One region of the Undibacterium sp. FT79W genome, then DNA from elsewhere that is predicted to be linked to it. Evidence: predicted binding sites of a transcription regulator. Region 1 holds the regulator's gene; the other holds the start of a gene.

Region 1 (9,227 bases):
ACCAAAAACACGGTAAATCGCTTTGGAACGTACGGCTCCGGCAAACGGATTGGCGACAATATACGCGGTCATCATCGCCCAGAACGGTCGGGGTAAACCGGATGCCATTGCGATATACAAAGCCAGCATGGCCGCAACAAAGCATTTTGCAGAAAACAGCAGGTGAGAAGGTGAGGGAAGTTTCACGATATTTCTGCAGTCTTATTCTATAGGTGTCTCGGTCAGTTGCCCATTGAGTTTGTTGAGCACGCGCAGGCAGGCTTCGACGTCAGCCTGCGGAATGTCGCTGAACAGTTCCCTGCGAAATGGTAAAAGCGCCGCTTCTAAACGTTCTGCCACTTGTTTCCCTTCTGCGGTCAGAAAGAGTGCCTTGGCTCGCCGGTCTGTAGGGTCATCCTGTTTTAAAACAAGACCGCTGTCGATTAACTGATCGATCAATCGCACCATCGACGGAGGCTCGATGCCAACCGCCTGAGCGACTTTGCCCGGGCGCACACCATCACCCAACCGCGAAATCATCAGTACAGGCCAGGCGCTTGCATGTGAAAGATGAAAGTCCGCCGTCATTTGGTCTGCGGCAGATTTATAAGCGCGACCAACCTGTATCAGCGTATGTGTCAACGACATCAGGGTTTTATCGTAAGGGGTCATTGTGCGATTAATTTAATTAGCATGCTAAATATTAGCATGATATTTAAAAATCCGCCGGGACCTGAAACCAATCTGTAGCTACACCAGAGATCCTTACTAAAGGGTTATTCAATCGCTTGTATCTGAAATGAGATGTCCGGCTGGTGTCCTTTAAAGGGAATAAACGGGTATTTACTCCTTTATTCCTCGCATCCAAGTTCGGCGGCGCGTTCAATAATCTCATCTGTAAATTTACGTAATCGAAGCATTACTTGCTTTGTGGAAATGACAGGAGTCGGCAATGGCCGAAGATAGCGATCTCGAAAAAACAGAACCGGCCTCGGAGAAGCGCCTTGAGCAGGCGCGTGAGGAAGGGGATGTTCCGCGTTCGCGTGAGCTGTCAACCTGCACGATTTTACTGGCAGCTGGCGGTGCGCTCTGGGCGATGGGCGGCACTCTGGTTCAGCAATTAAATAAAAATCTGATTACAGGTCTGACTCTGGAACGTGAAGCTGCCTTTGACTTTAATTTGTTGATTGGAAAAATCGGCGTTAATTTACTGGATGTTCTGTTGGCATTTTCCCCCGTCGTATTGGTGCTGTTGCTGGTGGCATTGGGCTCACCGTTGTTGATTGGTGGCTGGTTGTTCAGTGCTAAGGCGCTGCAACCTAATTTCGGGCGCATGAATCCGATTTCCGGCTTGGGAAACATGATTTCTGCTCGTGCCGGTGTTGAATTGTTGAAGGCGATTGTAAAAACAGTGCTTGTCGGTAGCGTTGCCTGGGTTGTCATCATGGGGCAAAAAGAGGCGATTTTTGGTTTGCCTCTGGAAAATCTGCACGCGGGGATCGCACACGTTGGTCACATGATGGCCGTGTGTTTTATGTCTATCGTTGCTGCTTTAGTTGCGATTGCGGCGATAGATGCGCCGTATCAGATGTGGCATTACGCGAACAAATTAAAGATGACGCATCAGGAAGTGGTGCAGGAATCGAAAGAGTCGAATGGTAATCCGCAAATTAAAGCGAAGATTCGCCAGCAACAACGTGAAATGGCGCGTCGCCGGATGATGACTGAAATTCCGACTGCTGACGTTATTGTGACCAACCCGACGCACTTCGCCGTCGCACTGAAATATACCGAGGGTGGTGGCGGCGCACCAAAGGTAGTGGCGAAAGGTGCGGATGAAGTTGCTGCAAAAATCCGTGAGCTTGGTGCCGAACACAATGTTCCTTTGCTAGAAGCGCCACCGCTGGCGCGTGCGCTGTATAAGCACACAGAGTTAGGCGACGAAATTCCGGAAGCTTTATACGCGGCTGTCGCTGAAGTCCTTGCATATGTATTCCAGCTTCGCAGCTACCGCGAACGTGGTGGCATCAGACCGGAAGAACCACGCGAATTAGAAGTTCCCGCAGAGTTGGACCCGAATAATCAAGTAGGAGTAGCAGTATGAATAGCCTGAAATTGCCGTTGTGGATGAACGGGCTCAATGGCAGGGCGCTGGCAGCGCCTATCTTGATTATTCTGATGCTGGCTATGATGGTGTTGCCATTGCCAGCATTTATTCTCGACGTTTTTTTCAGTTTCAATATCGCGATTGCGATCATTGTTTTGCTGACGAGTTTGTACACGGTGAAGCCGCTGGACTTCATGGTGTTCCCAACAGTGCTGCTGGTCAGCACTATGTTGCGTTTATCGCTCAACGTCGCGTCTACCCGCGTGGTGTTGACTGAGGGGCATACAGGCCCGGACGCCGCAGGTAAGGTGATTGAGGCTTTTGGTCATTTTCTGATTGGTGGAAATTACACTGTCGGTATCGTGGTGTTTGTGATTCTGACGATCATTAACTTCACGGTGGTGACAAAAGGTGCAGGTCGTATCGCTGAAGTGGGCGCACGTTTTGCGTTGGATGCGATGCCTGGTAAGCAAATGGCGATTGATGCTGATCTGAATGCTGGTCTGATTGCCGAGCAAGAGGCACGTCGTCGCCGTACCGAAGTCGCGCAGGAAGCTGAATTCTACGGTGCGATGGACGGTGCGTCTAAATATGTCCGTGGTGACGCGGTTGCCGGGATCATGGTGACGGTGATTAATATCGTCGGCGGTCTGATTGTGGGTATGGTGCAGCACGATCTGGACTTTGGTTCAGCACTGAAGAACTACACGTTGCTGGCTATCGGTGACGGTCTGGTTGCGCAGATTCCATCGTTGATTATTTCTACTGCTGCTGGTGTGGTTGTCTCGCGTGTCGCCAGTGAGCAAGATATCAGTGGTCAGTTGATAGGGCAGTTGTTTGCCAAACCACAGGTGATGTTTATCACCGCTGGCATTATCGGTGGCATGGGCATTATTCCAGGTATGCCGCATATTGCTTTCGTCTTGTTAGCAGGATTACTGGCTGGTGCCGGGTATCTGGCGCGTCAGAAAGCGGAACAGGCAGCGGGTATTTCTCCTGCCGAAGCGGCGGCGCAAGCGGAAGCGCAGAATGCGCCGGCACCTGAAGTTGAAGAAGCCACCTGGCAGGATATCTTACCCGTGGATACTTTGGGACTTGAGGTAGGTTATCGCTTGATTCCTTTGGTCGATAAATCACAGGGCGGTGAGTTGCTGCGTCGTATTAAAGGAATACGTAAAAAATTCGCGCAAGAGGTTGGCTTTCTGTCGCCGCCGGTGCATATCCGCGACAATCTTGAACTGAAGCCATCTGCATACCGCATCGCGTTGAAAGGCGTTGAAGTCGGCGCTGGTGAAGCGATGAATGGCCAATATCTGGCGATTAATCCCGGCATGGTTTCCGGGCCTTTACCGGGTGTAGAAACGACTGATCCTGCGTTTGGTTTGCCTGCGATCTGGATCGATGCCAGTGCGCGCGAACAAGCGCAAGCGATGGGTTACACCGTGGTTGATGCCGGTACCGTAATCGCCACCCATCTGAATCATCTGATCACCACCCATGCCGCTGAATTGTTAGGTCGTCAGGAAGTGCAGCAGTTGCTGGATCATCTTGCAAAAGAAATGCCGAAAATGGTTGAGGATCTGGTGCCTAAACTGATTCCTTTGTCGGTACTGCAAAAAGTCTTGCAAAACCTGCTGCTGGAAGGCGTACATATCCGCGATATGCGTACCATTATCGAGACCTTGTCTGAGCAGGCGATGCATACCCAGGATGCCAATGAACTGACCGCACAAGTACGTATTGCGCTTGGTCGTGCGATTGTTCAGCAAATTTTCCCGGCAACAAATGAGCTGACCGTCATGACTCTGGATAGTCGTCTTGAACGTTTGCTGATGCAGGCGATCCATGCCGGTGGTGGCGATGGTGCTGCTCTCGAGCCTGGCTTGGCTGAGGCGCTGACAACACAAACCGAAACTGCGGCCAAACACCAAGAAGAAATGGGCATGACACCAGTCCTGCTGGTGCCTGCGCCGCTGCGTGCTTTGCTGTCTAAATTCTTACGTCGTACATTGCCGCAACTCAAAGTGTTGTCGCATGCCGAATTACCTGAAACAAAAACCATTAGAGTTACCAGCCTTGTTGGAGGGCAATCATGAACGTCAGAAAATTTACTGCTAACACCTCGCGCGAGGCGCTTCGCTTATTAAGGGAAGCATTGGGTGCGGATGCGGTGATTTTGTCCAACCGGAATGTTGACGGTAAGGTCGAGATTATGGCGATGGCCGATGAAGCGATGCAGTCGATCACACCGACTAAGGATGAGCGCCAGATCACCCCCGACCACACCAGAGCGGCGCCATCTCTTCAACATGAAACACGGATATTCACACCGCGCGGCATCGCTGCGGAGCCGCAGGAATATGCTGCAGCTCCGGTTTCTGTTACGGGTGAGTTAAGTGATGTGATGAACGAAATTCGTTCCATGCGCAATATGCTGGAATCGCAACTGGCGGAGTTGTCGTGGGCTAATACGCAAAAACGCGAACCACAGAAGGCGCTGGTGTTGAAAGAGATGCTGGCAACTGGTTTGAGCGCCAGCTTGTCGCGATTCATGGTAGCAAAATTGCCGGAAAATGAAACAGGTGAACAAGGTATTGAATGGATAAAGTCTATTCTGGCACGCAATCTGACGACCATCGATAATGAAAATGAAATTTTAGAAAAGGGCGGTGTGTACGCTCTGGTCGGGCCGACAGGCGTTGGAAAAACGACGACCACTGCAAAACTGGCAGCGCGCTGTGTGATGCGTCACGGTCCGTCGAAGCTGGCGTTGATCACAACCGATGGTTATCGTATCGGCGGCTATGAACAGTTACGAATCTATGGGAAAATTCTTGGTGTGATGGTTCACGCAGTCAAAGATGAGAGTGATTTACGGATTGCTTTGTCCGAGCTCAAGAATAAACATACTGTTTTAATTGATACTGTCGGGGTCAGCCAGCGCGACAAAATGGTGACGGATCAGGTCGCGATGTTGTCTGGTTCTGGCACTGATGTGAAACGCCTGCTGTGTCTGAACGCAACATCGACTGGTGAAACACTGAGTGAAGTCGTGCGTGCTTATCAGGGGACAGGTCTCGCAGGATGTATTCTGACTAAACTCGATGAGGCGGCGACGATAGGCGGTGCGCTGGATATTGTGATCCGCCAAAAGTTAAGTCTGTATTACATTGCGAATGGGCAACGGGTACCGGAAGACTTGCATGTGGCAAACAAGCAGTACCTGATTGATCGCGCCTTTAAGTTGAAACGTGAAACGGCGCCGTTCCGTTACCTGGATGAAGAGCTGCCTTTGCTGATGGCTGGTGTCGGATCTGCTGCAACTGGCGGACAAGCGGCTGCGCGGGAGGTGTCTCTTGGCTAATGTTGATCAGGCAGAGGGACTGCGTCGCATGCTGGCTGGACCAAAGCCGCGTGTATTTACTTTTTTATCAGCGTTGAAAGACAATGAAAAAAGCGAAATGCTGGTGAATCTGGGTGTGTCAGTAGCGCGGCAGGGACAGCAAATTTTGATGGTTGATGCACGTTCGTCTTCCGATAGTGTAGGCGCGTGGTTCAATGCGAGCATAGAGCGCACCTTGTTGGATGTAGCGCAACAACAGCGTACAATGCACGAGGCAGTAAAAATGGTTGCATCTGGCTTGTCAGTATCGATGTTATCGCGTCAGAGGACTGTGTCATCCAGCTTGTCCGCCGAGAATTCGAGACGATTGTCGAGAGTATTTGATCTGGCAGTACATCGTGCCGATATGGTCGTGGTTGATTGTGATATTGATGCGTGCGATGCGTTTCCACTGGCATCTCTGGATGACAGTGAAGTGGTGATTCAGGTTTCTTCAGATCCGTCAGCAATCAAATCTGCGTATGGACTGATTAAGCGTATGAGTGCTCGTCTGGGGCGACGCTCTTTTAGTATTTTGGTGTCCGGTGTATCTGAGAAAGAAGCAATGTTGATTTATACGAATATGGCTCAGGCGTCTCAACGATATCTTGCGGTACCCTTAAATTTCATTGGTTATGTGCCGGATGATGAATTCGTCAGAAGAGCTGCTCATCAGGGGCGGTCAGTGATCGACGCTTTTCCAAAAGCGCGCTCTTCCATGGCTTTTTTTCAACTGGCAGAGCGGCTTGCTGTCAGTGCGCGATCTGCATTGTGTCTGGACAGTGTATCCGGACAACAGGGCATCGCTCTCGGAATCTAATTTGAATATGTACACGGCCAGCGGAAAATCAGATAAAAATTTTCTCCTCAGGGAGCATGCGCCTTTGGTTAAGCGACTGGCTTACCAATTAAAGGCGCGCTTGCCTCCCAGTGTTGAGGTGGATGATCTGGTGCAAGCTGGAATGATTGGTCTGCTTGATGCGATCAGTCGTTACGAAGACACGCATGGTGCGCAATTCGAAACCTATGCGGTTCAGCGGATTCGTGGCGCGATGCTCGATGAGCTACGCAACACCGACTGGTTGCCGCGTGGGGTTCGGCAAAATATGCGGAAAATCGAAAATGCGATGAACCAGATGCAACAAAAACTGGGGCGGCCGCCGACAGAAACAGAAGTGGCCAAGTCGCTTAAGTTATCCCTTGGAGAGTATCAGGGACTTTTGGGAGATAGCGGCGGACATCAGTTGGTGTATTACGAAGATTTCCATGACGCAGAAACAAAAGAGCACTTCCTCGATCATTATTCTTCCGATAGTTCCGGTGATCCTTTGCAGGATCTGTTGAATGACGATTTTCGTGATGCCGTAATCGGTGCGATCGACAGTTTGCCCGAACGCGAAAAATTGTTAATGGGCCTGTATTACGAACAGGAGTTAAATCTGAAAGAAATCGGCGCGGTCATGGGCGTTTCAGAGTCCCGCGTTTCTCAGTTGCATAGCCAGGCGGTTGCACGTATGCGTGCGCATTTAAGGGAGAAAGCGTGGACTGGGCTAGCTTAGTAGGATTTATTCTGGTCGTTGTCGGCATCAGTTCCGGTCAGTTAATGGAGGACGGGCGTCTTTCTTCATTAGTGCAACCAGCGGCATTTGTGATTGTTGCGATTGGTACGCTGGGGGCGGTACTTCTGCAGAGTCGTATGAGTACTTTCCGACGCGGTTTGCGTATGTTGAAATGGGTCATTTCTGAGCCGCAAGACAATAGCCGTAAAAATATTCAGGATGCATTGATCTGGAGTGCGGTTGCCCGGCGCGAGGGATTTTTGAGTCTTGAGCGTTACATGGATGCTTCTGATGACGCCTTTATCAGTAAGGGATTGCGGCTAGTCATTGACGGCGTCGACCCTGCGCGACTGAAAGACATTCTGGACGTTGATATTTCATTGTATGAAATTGAGCAACGTCAGGCCGCCAAAATCTGGGAGGCAGCTGGTGGCTATTCTCCGACCATCGGAATCTTAGGGGCGGTACTGGGGCTGATTCACGTTATGGAAAATCTGACTGACCCTGCGAAACTTGGTGGCGGTATTGCCGTGGCATTCGTGGCGACGATTTATGGTGTTGGGCTGGCTAATTTATTTTTTCTGCCCGTCAGCAATAAGTTAAAAGAAATTATTGGCAGAGAAATTACCCGACGCGAGATGTTGTCCGATATTTTTTATAGCATTGCTGTTGGAGATAGTCCTCGTATCGTGGAAGAGCGGGTTGATAACCACAGTAGTCAGGTTTAAACATGGCAAGAAAAAAATATCACGAAGAGCCAGAAAACCACGAACGATGGATGGTCTCTTACGCTGATTTCATTACCTTGTTGTTTGCTTTTTTTGTTGTTATGTATGCGATCTCTTCGCTGAATGAGGGAAAGTATCGCGTGTTGTCCAGCTCCCTGACTGGCGCATTTAGTAACGACCCTACCTCTCCTGTTGCTGCCGGAGTAACTCCACAGGTGGTGAAGTTAGATCCGCTGCCAATAGTGAAGCGGAAATCAACTGAAAACATACGTAAAGAGCGGGAGGTAATGACAGGGTTAGCAAAAGATGTACTTGCTGCCCTGGAGCCCTTGGTCAAGGAAGGTAAAGTCAGAGTGACGCAAACTGCCAGGGGTGTGACGATAGAAATCAATGCAAGTTTGTTGTTTCCACCTGGCGAAGCTAAGTTAAACGCAGACTCCGTACAGGCACTGACCGCAATTGCTTCTGTATTAAAATTAGACAATCATGCAATTCAGGTCGAAGGACACACGGATAATGTACCAATCAAAAATCCGGTTTTTCCCTCGAATTGGGAGTTATCAGCGGTTCGGGCAAGTACGGTAGCGCGTCTTTTAACGGAAAATGGTGTTGATGATTTCAGGGTGACTGCCGTTGGGCAAGGAGCAAAATTACCGGTGGATTCAAATGATACGCCTGAAGGAAGATCGCGTAATCGCCGGGTGAGTGTCACTATCTTATCGGTATTGCCAGAGCCGGTAGTGGATATTCCTGTTGCGACTCAAGCGCCAATTACTCCCTGACAAAGATCGCAATAAAAAAAGCCCCGAACAATCGGGGCTTTTTTTATGTACTTGCGAACGATCAGCGGACAATAAGTCCTTTGGCGGGAGTTGTTCTGATCGACGACTGCCCATTTGGTCCGTATAAAGAGCCTGTCGTTGTCCCTTGTTGAAACGTGCTGAGTGCAGCCTGATTTTGCGACAGTCTGCGTGTGATCATCAGGCCATTGGTTTTATTGTCTTCTTTAGCTTGTGCTGATAATTCCAGTAAACCATCCCAAAGCAATTGTGCCTCCGGTGTCTGGCGTACAAACTTTAATGTACTTTCTGCATCGTCACCGAAACCCTGCTGTTTAAGATAAGAGTTACGCAGTTTTTCTGCCTCAGACAGTTTTCGAACTAATTCACTTTTTTGTGCAGAAGTCTGAGTCAACAGAGACACATCACCATCTACAAGCGCAGCTTGCTCTTCTTTGAGTAAGTCAGCCAGTGCCGCCATTGCTTCTTTTTCTTCTTTTAAGCAATGCAGAATAGAGTCACTATTTGCGCTTGTATTGGTCATGTTCAGCGTTTTCTGGAGTTAAGTAAATCTTTCACGGTTTCCAGAAGTCCATCAGCAACTTTTTCGGAGTTCACTTGAAAGCGTCCCTCAGAAATGGCTAATTTGATTTCTTCAACCTTTTTTGCCTCGAATACGCCATTACTTGCTTG
Region 2 (4,164 bases), on a different contig from region 1:
GTCGGAATGATGCCTGTGTTAAACTTTTGCCCTCAGCCGCGCTTACCAGCGCACATGGCTACACAGGACAATCATGACAACCGCAATTCATCAACTTTTCCCTCAGCCTTTATGGCAATGGTTTGAACAAATCTGTGCAATTCCGCACCCATCCAAGCACGAAGCAGCACTCAGCGAATTTATCCAGCAATGGGCAAAACAGCGCGCTCTGCCAGTGGTCGTCGATCATGTCGGCAACCTCATCATCCGCAAACCAGCCACCGCTGGTATGGAAGACCGTAAAACGGTCGTGATACAAGCGCATCTGGATATGGTGCCGCAGAAGAATGCCGATAAAGTGCATGACTTCACGACCGATCCTATCCAGCCATGGATCGATGGCGAATGGGTCAAAGCGACTGGCACCACACTGGGTGCCGACAACGGTATCGGTATGTCATCCGCGTTGGCGATTCTGGGTTCTGACGATATTCGCCACGGCCCGCTGGAAGTGTTGCTGACAGTCGATGAAGAAGCTGGCATGACAGGCGCGTTCGGTTTGCAGGCAGGCATGTTGGATGCTGAAATCCTGATCAATACCGACTCCGAACAGGAAGGCGAAATCTACATGGGTTGCGCCGGTGGTGTCGATGCCGAAATCAGCGTCGCTTTGCAATGGCAGCCAGCGCCAGCAGATCAGCAAGCGTTTACGCTCAGCATCGCAGGTCTGAAAGGTGGCCACTCCGGTGTGAATATTCATCTGGGACGCGGCAATGCTAACAAGCTGATTGCCCGCTTCCTTGCCGGGCATGCGCAAGAACTCGGATTATCGTTATCCGACATCAAAGGCGGCTCGCTGCGTAATGCGATTCCACGCGAAGCGCAGTGCAGCTTTACGATCGCCGCTGCACAAACTGCATTGTTAGCGCAACGCATCGCGCAATATCAGGCGATATTGCAAACCGAGCTGGCCGTCGTGGAACCCGCGTTAACACTGAGTCTGCAAAGTACGCCATTGCCTGCGCAGGTGTTGCAGGCAGCAACGCAGACCACATTGATCAATCTGATCAACAGTTGTCCGAACGGCGTGATCCGCATGAGTGATGAAATCACCGGCGTCACCGAAAGTTCGCTGAATGTCGGCGTCGTCAATACCTCGCAAGACAAAGTGAGCATCCTGTGCCTGATCCGTTCGCTGATCGATACTGGTCGTGAAAACATCGAAAGCACGCTGCAATCGCTGAGCGACCTGGCAGGTGCACAGATCGCGTTTTCCGGTTGCTATCCGGGCTGGAAGCCGGACACCAGCTCTGCGGTGATGGCGATCGTCAAAGATACCTATCAAAGTATTTATCACAAAGAACCGGTGATCATGGTGATTCATGCGGGGTTGGAATGTGGTCTGTTCAAAAAGCATTATCCTGAACTGGATATGGTCTCCATCGGTCCGACCATCCGTTATCCGCACGGCCCTGACGAAATGGTGAATATCGAAACTGTCGGTCAATACTGGACGTTGTTGCTGGCGGTACTGGAACGCATCCCGGCAAAATAATCTGCCGCAAATCTGCCGCAACAGACGCATGCGATCCACCCGGCATGCGTCTGCGTTAACTGGCATCGGATCGTTTTTCTCACCTCCTTATTGATTGTGGCTTGCAGCCGGTTTTCAGGCCAGAAGCCGCATCAAATATCGAAGACGGAGACATATCCCATCGCTATGCCACATATATCCCGCTTATCTCCCACAGACCAACCTTCCACGATCCCGCAAATCAGCCAAGCTGTTCGCCTGCGGTGTTGTTTTTTTGATTATTTTTCTCTTTCCCCTGAGGTTGAGGCTTTTTGTGCCGTTAATGTCATTAAGCGGATAGCCGATGGTTTGCGAACCGACTCTGCAATCAACCAGCAACGCGCGTAAATCGAAATACAGTTCAATCTCGCCGGAGGGATATATGCCTGTCAATCCAGTCGATGCCGCCACCGCCGTCGGCAGCACCTCAGCCATCAGCGCAGCCAGTCATGCGCAAATCGCCGCACTGCAAAGACAACTTGCAACACTACAAAAAGAGTTGACCGACGCAGAAAAAACGGCGACGACCGAAGCCTCGCAACGACAAATGCTGCAACTCAGGCTGCAAATTGCTGAAGTTGAACAAAAAATAGCCCGTCTGAAATTGGAACAGTCGCAAGCCATCAATGAGGCGGCAAGCAACAATGCCACGGCCAATATTCAGGATAACCAGAATGCGACACCTGCCGTACATCCGACGGAAACGCTGGGCAACCGTATCGATCAGTACATTTAATCTGCCCACAGTCGATTAAAACGATGTAGTAAGAGATCATTGCAACTACCGGCGCTGTGTCAGCGCATTTGTCTGTGCCGGATGATTCACTGCCTTAAATTTGTTGCATCGACCGCATTCCACACTGCTATTCCCCGTAAAAGTCAGTATCCAACTCACTCTTTCAGCCTGTAAGCGTCAGCAGATACCTGCCGTTCTGACATACAATGGCGCTCTTCTTGCTGCATGCCAGCAAACCGTCACGGAAAGAACTAATGAAGCTTTTTTTCAGATTATTGCGGGCCATACTCGGCCCTTTCATGCTGCTCAAAGAACATCTGAGCAGACCGCAAGGCATCGTCCGCGCTCCGGAAGATCAGGCGAAAGTCGATGCAGCCTGCCAGAAACTGGCCTTGTATCAATTCACGACCTGCCCGTTTTGTATCAAGGTTCGTCAGGAAATGCGGCGACTATCGCTCACAGTGGAATTTCGCGATGCACAAAAATCAGCACAACACCGTCAGGCTTTACTGACACAGGGCGGCAGCCCGAAAGTACCGTGTCTGCAAATCACCGATGACAAGGGCAAGGTCCGCTGGCTGTATGAATCGGGCGATATCATCCGTTATCTGCAACAGCAATTTGCCTGATTTTCCTGATGCGGCGAGCGACAGGTATAAAGTCTCAATACAGATAAGCCTTTCCAGCGATTTTGCTGCCAGCAAGCGCATAAATAAAGGGACTCCGTTTGAACCTCAGAGATGGAAAGAATAGTGATGCAGATTGCGTGGAATGAATTTACCCCGATAACGTCCTTAGCCGGCGGCGTACTGATAGGCCTGGCAGCGGTCATGCTGATGGCCGGACTGGGGCGCATTGCCGGTATCACTGGTATCGTTGCTGGCCTGTTCAGTCCGGTACGTGGCGACTGGGCATGGCGTGCCTTGTTCACGCTGGGAATGATCGCCGCACCGCTGACCTATAGCCAATTTTCGGCGCTGCCTGAAATCACCCTCGACACGGGCTGGCTCACATTGCTGATCGCCGGTCTGCTGGTCGGCATCGGTACCCGCCTCGGCTCAGGTTGTACCAGCGGTCACGGTGTCTGCGGTCTGGCACGCATGTCGCCGCGTTCTATCGTTGCGACAGTCGCATTTATGAGCAGCGGTTTTCTGACCGTGTATGTCATACGCCACCTGTTCTGAGAGAGATGACAACATGAAAAAACTGATCACCGCCGCATTCTGCGGCCTGATATTTGGTCTGGGTCTGATCGTCGCGGGAATGGCCAACCCGGCAAAGGTGCTCGCATTTCTTGATCTGGCCGGCGCCTGGAATCCTTCTCTGGCCTTCGTCATGGGCGGTGCCATCGGCATCGCCATCATCCCGTTCACGCTGTTACGCCGGCGTACTCTTTCATTGCTGGGAGAGCCCATGCAATTCCCGACGATCTCGGTGATCGATCTGCGTCTGGTCGGTGGCAGCCTGCTGTTTGGTATAGGCTGGGGCATGGCAGGTATTTGTCCGGGTCCAGCAGTTGTGTTGCTGGGAGCGGGCATCGCCAAAGGCGCTGCATTTTTACTGGCGATGATCGTTGGTATGTTACTGGTTGACCGTTTCGATAAGAATAGAAAAGCGGACTGACAGTAAGCAGTCTGCTGAACGTAGTATCACTTTTACGCTGAATATTTCATATAAAAATAAAAAGCCTGCAAATTTGTGCAGGCTTTTATGGCACTCAGGCTAACTAGCCATTACTGGTAAAAGCGTAATGCCACATACGCGTGCCACCGTTAGCGAAACTATTCGATTTTGAGTTTCTGCACACCACCTGCGGGACGCTTCTTAGGTAAAGTCAGACTCAACACGCCGTTATCATATTTTGCGCTCGCCGATG

What was found. Region 1 encodes FliA, which starts transcription of late flagellar genes. Its sites were predicted from a motif close to CTAAAGTTTNNNNNNNNNNNGCCGNTA; they were not measured.
Region 2: a site for FliA is predicted at 1,809-1,835, ahead of H8K38_RS11820 (FlxA-like family protein). Genes of this name have one in related genera too.

Annotation. Positions count from the first base shown of each region.
Region 1 is NZ_JACOGB010000002.1:319,662-328,888, reverse strand. Features, by position in the region: gene H8K38_RS04660 (FUSC family protein) at 1-186, opposite strand, end outside; gene H8K38_RS04655 (MarR family winged helix-turn-helix transcriptional regulator) at 202-627, opposite strand; gene flhB (flagellar biosynthesis protein FlhB) at 932-2,083, shown strand; gene flhA (flagellar biosynthesis protein FlhA) at 2,080-4,182, shown strand; gene flhF (flagellar biosynthesis protein FlhF) at 4,179-5,450, shown strand; gene H8K38_RS04635 (antiactivator of flagellar biosynthesis FleN protein) at 5,443-6,288, shown strand; gene H8K38_RS04630 (RNA polymerase sigma factor FliA) at 6,296-7,027, shown strand; gene H8K38_RS04625 (flagellar motor protein) at 7,009-7,755, shown strand; gene motD (flagellar motor protein MotD) at 7,758-8,537, shown strand; gene H8K38_RS04615 (flagella synthesis protein FlgN) at 8,599-9,078, opposite strand; gene flgM (flagellar biosynthesis anti-sigma factor FlgM) at 9,081-9,227, opposite strand, start outside.
Region 2 is NZ_JACOGB010000006.1:70,693-74,856, reverse strand. Features, by position in the region: gene H8K38_RS11825 (aminoacyl-histidine dipeptidase) at 74-1,534, shown strand; gene H8K38_RS11820 (FlxA-like family protein) at 1,935-2,288, shown strand; gene H8K38_RS11815 (glutathione S-transferase N-terminal domain-containing protein) at 2,543-2,917, shown strand; gene H8K38_RS11810 (YeeE/YedE family protein) at 3,044-3,472, shown strand; gene H8K38_RS11805 (DUF6691 family protein) at 3,486-3,911, shown strand; gene H8K38_RS11800 (Hsp20/alpha crystallin family protein) at 4,070-4,164, opposite strand, start outside.